DNA from 2 places in the Halobacillus sp. HZG1 genome. Region 2 is predicted to be linked to the other one. Evidence: predicted binding sites of a transcription regulator. Region 2 holds the regulator's gene; the other holds the start of a gene.
What was found. The regulator NrdR, encoded in region 2, represses ribonucleotide reductase genes. The targets are predictions, from matches to a motif close to AACACNATATATNGTGTT.
Positions count from the first base shown of each region.

Region 1: the regulator NrdR is predicted to act here: its motif matches at 1,815-1,832, upstream of VKA52_RS04940 (vitamin B12-dependent ribonucleotide reductase).

Region 1 covers NZ_JAYLVQ010000037.1:6,594-10,017, reverse strand. The annotation lists gene gcvPB (aminomethyl-transferring glycine dehydrogenase subunit GcvPB) at 1-1,081, shown strand, start outside; gene VKA52_RS04945 (rhodanese-like domain-containing protein) at 1,188-1,568, opposite strand; gene VKA52_RS04940 (vitamin B12-dependent ribonucleotide reductase) at 1,940-3,424, shown strand, end outside.
Region 2 covers NZ_JAYLVQ010000026.1:33,196-36,619, forward strand. The annotation lists gene dnaI (primosomal protein DnaI) at 1-481, opposite strand, end outside; gene VKA52_RS03825 (replication initiation and membrane attachment family protein) at 498-1,856, opposite strand; gene nrdR (transcriptional regulator NrdR) at 1,990-2,454, opposite strand; gene VKA52_RS03835 (cytosolic protein) at 2,493-2,867, opposite strand; gene speD (adenosylmethionine decarboxylase) at 3,114-3,424, opposite strand, start outside.

The DNA of each region.
Region 1 (3,424 bases), on a different contig from region 2:
AGGCATGGATACCGTTACCTTACAGCCGGCTGCCGGTGCTCATGGGGAATGGACGGGGTTAATGATGATCCGTGCTTACCATGAAGCAAGGGGAGAGTCAAACCGGACGAAAGTCATTGTACCGGACTCTGCTCATGGTACGAATCCTGCCTCAGCTACAGTCGCTGGTTTTGAAGCGGTAACCGTGAAGTCGGATGAGAGAGGACTTGTTGACCTGGAAGACTTAAAACGAGTAGTCGATGAACAAACGGCAGCTCTAATGCTTACCAACCCGAACACTCTTGGTTTGTTTGAAGAGGATATCGAAGAAATGGCGGCCATTGTGCATGAAGCCGGCGGAAAGCTTTATTATGATGGTGCAAACCTCAATGCCATTCTTGGTTATGCACGACCAGGGGACATGGGCTTTGACGTGGTTCACTTAAATCTTCATAAAACGTTCACAGGCCCTCACGGAGGCGGAGGACCAGGTTCAGGTCCAGTCGGAGTTACCGCTGAATTCGCTGAATATTTGCCAGCACCGATTTTGAAGAAGGAAAATGACTTGTATGTGTTTGATTATGACCGCCCACAATCAATTGGAAGAGTGAAACCTTACTATGGGAACTTTGGCATTAACGTCCGTGCCTATACGTACATCCGTACGATGGGGCCGGAAGGGTTGAAAAAAGTGAGCGAATACGCCGTCATCAATGCGAATTACATGATGCGACGCCTTCAAGAGGAATTCGATCTACCATTCGATCGTCATTGCAAGCACGAATTTATCCTGTCTGGTAAACGTCAGAAAAAGCTTGGGGTCCGCACATTGGATATGGCGAAGCGTCTTCTTGACTTCGGCTATCATCCACCGACTATTTACTTCCCGATCAATGTGGAAGAGGCTCTCATGATCGAGCCGACGGAAACGGAATCAAAAGAAACGCTGGATGATTTCATTGATCGGATGATTCAAATCGCACACGAAGCGGAGAATGATCCTGAAAAAGTTCAAGAGGCACCTCATACGACGATTGTGAGTCGTATGGATGAAACGCAAGCTGCACGGAAGCCTGTTTTAAGATATCAAAAAGAACAATAACAAAACCCGGAGTCCATCTACATATGGACTCCGGGTTTTATCTCTTAAACTCTATAGTTTAAGTGGAGAAAAGAAAATCCCGGTTCTTTGAGAACCGGGAGGGTGGTTACTTTTTCGTTTTGACTTTACCATTCCACTTTTTGAATCCACCTTCAAGCATATTGAGGTCTTCATATCCTTGCTTGTGGAGCATCATTGCGGCACGTGCGGAACGGGCGCCGCTTTGGCAGTATAGATAAACAGGTTTGTCTTTGCGGATTTCAATAAGGCGGTTTTTCATTTGAGACAATGGTATATTTCTTGCCCCAAGAATGTGGCCGCCATCAAATTCCTTCGGTTCACGAACATCAATCAACTGGGCTTTTCTGTACCCTTCGCGGAACTTGTCTTCCGGTAATGTGGTCATGATTTTTCTAGCTTTGAAGAATCTATACAAACCGAAAGCGATAATTAATAGGATCGCTGCGATTAAGATCCATAAATCCATCTTTCCATCCCCCTCATTTCTCTATTCCTCTATCTATTATAGGAGGGAATGAGGAGTATTTCAAAAAAATTTTTCCGAAACATGTGTGAAATTGTTATTTTGTCGAGGATTGTAGTAGGTGATAGGATGCAAATGATGAAAAAGCTGAAACAACCAACAAGGGAGAGGTTTTTCTTTTAATCTCTGGGATATACGTTTAATATCTCAAGATTTTCCGATTGACAAGTTTCTACATATTCGTTCAACAGCACAATATATGGTGACTGAAAATTATCACAACACAATATATTGATTATCTTTTTGCAGATGTGGTATGTTACATATATCAAATGAAAATTACTTAGTTTTTAGTTTAAAGGGAGAGATGCAAAATGCAGACGACCACCTCCATAGATGTACACACAAAAATTGATGTGCAACGCCTCAATGCAGATATAAGGCAGTTTCCACAGGTTCATGAAATTACTGAATCCATGGCAATCACACACAAAGGTGTCTCACGACTTGTGATGCTGGACAGGTATGCGTTTAAAGATACAGAAAAGTTGACTCTTGCAGAGGGTGATTTCGTAGTTCTTACAGTTAAGGACGATCCGAAGTTCCCTGCCCGTGGTTTTGGGTTTATTCATTCTATTGATTGGCAGACTCACCAGGCTATAGTAAGGGTGGAAGATGAATTCCTAAATGTTCTTGAGCATGAAGAGGAACGAAAAACAGGTTTGATCAAGCGTAGCCTTGACACGATCGATAAACCTTTGGAAGTCTACTATGAGCAGATTGCCCTTCGTAATGCTTCGGGGCTTTCTGAAGTAGAAACAGATACGGAAAAGAAACAACAAAGCTTCAATGACTTCTATGAAGAGTTATCGGAGTTGAATTTCATTCCAGCCGGACGTGTTTTGTATGGCGCAGGTTCTCAAACCGATGTCACATATTTTAATTGTTATGTGATGCCATACATTCAAGACTCTCGTGAAGGCATATCGGATCATCGTAAGCAAGTGATGGAAATTATGTCCCGTGGAGGTGGAGTGGGAACGAATGGCTCAACACTACGTCCTCGGAACACGCTGGCTAGAGGAGTAAACGGCAAATCTTCAGGTTCCGTTTCCTGGCTCGATGATATCGCTAAGCTTACACACCTTGTCGAACAAGGTGGTTCAAGACGCGGGGCGCAAATGATTATGTTATCTGACTGGCACCCTGACATTCTTGAATTTATTATTTCTAAAATGCAAAATACGCGAATTCTCCGTTTCCTCATTGAGAATACCGAAGATGAAACGATCAAACAATTGGCTAAAGATAAATTGAAATTCACCCCGCTCACAGAAACAGAGAGGGACTTGTACCAGAGTGTGGTCAATTATAAACACATCCAAGGGCAAGGAGGATTTACGGATCAAAGCATTCAAGAAGCAGAAGAAAAGCTTCACCTCGGCGGGAACTATACCGTTCATAACTCTGAATTTTTGACAGGCGCCAACATTTCTGTGTGTATCACGAATGAATTTATGGAAGCTGTGGAAAATGATGCTGCTTATGAGCTTCGTTTCCCGGATGTTGAAAATTATTCAGCTGAAGAAATGAAAATCTACAATGAAGAATGGCATCAAAGTGGAGATGTTCGTGAATGGGAGGCGCGTGGATTCGATGTGCGCACCTATCGTACAGTAAAAGCCAGCGAATTGTGGAACCTTATCAATATCTGTGCTACGTATTCGGCTGAACCAGGCATATTCTTTATTGATAATGCCAATGAGAAAACAAATGCAACAGCATATGGACAGAAGGTAGTCGCTACAAACCCTTGTGGTGAACAGCCACTTGCTCCTTATTCTGTATGTAATCTCGCT
Region 2 (3,424 bases):
TTGGCAGTTCGTCACCCAGACCTTCAATATATTGCACGGTTCGTTCTACAGCAGCTCCGCGATCAGGATCTTGAAGATCCATCCGTTCTAGAGATGCCTCAAGAATTTCCCGCGGCATGTGGAGACTTCTTACTAGGGACTTCTGCTCCTCCTGCTGTTCATGTTTCCGTTGACGGCGACATTTATCATAAATCAACTTCACATCAGAACCTTCTACTTCTACTCGTGGGACATAACCAGGAAGGATGTTGATACACTCTTCACGTGTCGGACATTTCTCACAGTTTTTTGATTGAGTGCGGTATTCATAGAGTTTAATCAACTGTTTCTCAATCGCTTCCTCTGTTAATTCCTCATGCTCCTGCATCAATTTCTTCACTTCCGTGGATTCCATAACTTCCGCCTTCATGTGGTTCATTCGCTTTTGAAACTGTTCATTGTTACGCATCCACTTTTTTAATGATTGTTGAATAGGTTCCATTGGTCTATCCCCCCTTTTAATTGCCTTTGCTCGTCAATTTCTTAATCCTTGCTGCTATGTCATCCGTATTGACTTGTACGGCTTCTTTCTTCTCATGCGGCTTTCCTTCTTCTTGTTTGAACCAGGCTGGGATCACTTCTTCTTTTTGGTTTTTACGCTTCTGAGACTTCTGCTTTCCCCATTGCTGGTATTTCTGATGTTCAGCTTTGGCAAGGTTCATCGCTTGTCTTACAGTCGTTACATTTTTTCTCGCCCAGTGACTGGCAATTTTCTCAAGGTAAGCCTTTGACAATTTCATATCGGTTTTTAACAAGACATAATGAACGAGTACATTCATGACCCCTGGCTCAATTCCTTGTTCTGTCATCACGTCACGAATCATTTTCAGGTCTTGTTCAGACGCACGATTACCATTGGAGACGTCTTCAAGTAATTCCCTTGGGGATATTTCTTCAAGCATCTGTATGAATTGATCCTCTTTTGACCCCTGAGTTGTTGTGTTTTCTACTTTCATTTTCTCTCTGCGATCTAGAGCCGAATCTGTTTGTTTGTCATTTTTTTGCTCTTTCATAAAATCATGACAAGCTGCCTTCAACTCTTCTTCTACTAAATAATGATTTTCATCAATGGCCCAGGTGACGGCTTTTTCAAGCTCTGTGTTGGAAAGGTCATATAACGTGGCCAATTGGACAATCAACTTCTTGTTTCGCCCCGTTAATATTTGTTCCGATGGATACATTCGCTTCTTCAATGCATGGTTCAACCAATGAAAGTCCACTCGGTCCATCGATGCTACCGGCCCTCTGGTTTCCTGCTGATGCTTTTGCTGCTTTGAAATGGTTTCCGTTTCTCTTTGGACCGTTTCGATCATTTTATTATGGAATACTTCATCAAAAGTCGCAGTTACTTCAGTAAATCCCTCAAGTGTTTGCCCAGTATTCAATAACCGGCTTTTTAAGCGCTCATACTTTTCCTTTCCCAACTCATGATGAAGAAGCAAGGAAAGCATATCATCAAGGAAGAACTCTTCCGGAGAAAAAGGAGGGTGCACAGAGTAAAGGTATACAGCTTGCTGATCTTCATCAATCGAACGGAACGTCCGTAGTAATCCGATGGCCTCCAATTTCCCCCTCGCCTCATATATTTTATCCAAGGGAGCAGAAAGGTAAGACATCAATGTATGGTGAGACTGTACCTGTTCCCCTTCAATCATATCCGATTCCGATATAAGAACATGATAAAGAGAAACCGCCAACCTCCCAACAATCGGCTGGTATAAATGTGACAAGGAACGATGAAAACTTCGAGGCAGCTCTCCATTTCGTATGATTTTAAAACCGTCCACTGGGAGAAGTTTGCCAATAGAGTAACTCACCGCCTCCACCTCCTTCAATCATTAAAGCTTATTCATTCTATTTCAATCAGAAAAAGACCATTCATTTCAAAACTGAAACCAAAAGGCCTTCAAAATGTAGGGTCCTAGAAAAAGAAAATGAGCCGGAACAGGCTCATTCATTGTCTTCATGTTTAATTAATTCTTTTAATTCGTCGATGAAAACATTGATGTCCTTGAACTGTCGATATACGGAAGCAAAACGAACATAAGCAACTTCATCAATGCCAGACAGACGCTCCATCACCATTTCACCGATATCCTCACTCATGACTTCAGAAACGCCACGGTTCCTTAATTCCTTTTCGATATCCATAGTCACTCGTTCCAGTTCCTCTGCGGCCACAGGTCTCTTTTCACAAGCTCGAATCAGTCCACGCATCAGTTTTTCACGACTGAACTCTTCTCTTGTGCCTTCTTTTTTCACGACAATCAGAGGAACTTCTTCAATCCGTTCAAAAGTTGTGAACCTGAATTGGCATTGTTCACACTCTCTGCGTCGTCTGATCGCCTGTCCTTCTTCGATGGGCCTGGAATCAAGGACTTTTGTACTTTTATAGTGGCAATTCGGGCACTTCACGTATGATCAACTCCACATCATCATCTTTTCGGCAGTACTCAGGAAGGATCCACCGCTGTGAACTGACTGTCCAATTTTTTATAAAGCTGAACGATTAGATTCCGGCTGTGTCCAAAATCAACGGGACCTCCTGAGTCCGTAGTGACAGAAAAGTCAACGGCTGTTCGAAAAGGGCGGACCATGATGACCGTCGCCACTATAAACGCGCGTCTATTCCCTTTATATTTGACGGTCAATTCGCCACGTTCTTTAGAACTTGCTACAATTTCTGAAGGCGCTGAAAACAATCCTTCAACAGCACGGAAAAGATCATCATGCTTAGCTTTATAATAGTGTGTGACAAGCGCAGAATCCTTATGCTCTTCACTCGTTTCGGAATGGTTGCTGAAATACCTGGAAATAAATGCTTTCACTTACCTAACCCCTTCAATTCCATTCGACATAATCTCCCTTTATTTTAACATGACTTATGAAAATAAGAAACGATTATTGAAACCTAAGGTTCTTTGATAAATTCAAGAGGGCTCATGATGGTACTAGATGCACTCTTTCTGAGAGCCCTTTTAAAAAAGGATTTTCCAACCACCATCCTCATTTATATCGCTCTATAAATAGAAAAGGAAGCCACGCATGTTGATCCTGCGTGGCTTCCTTTTCTATTATAGCGCGCGAGACTGCTGTACTTCTACAGGCCCCATTCCTCTTGGTACTTCTACTGTTTCATTTTTACCTGCTTCCAGTGCATCGACGATGTACTGAGCAGCGACATTAGGATCAATACGATCTCCGCAAGTATAAACATCAATACTTGCATACCCATGCTCTGGAAAGCTATGAATCGTCAAGTGTGATTCGGAAATGATAACCACTCCGCTAACTCCATGAGGCGCGAATTTGTGAAAAGCAACCTCACGCACTTCTGCTCCAGCTTTAAGGGCTGCATCTACAAAAACTTGTTCTATATACGACA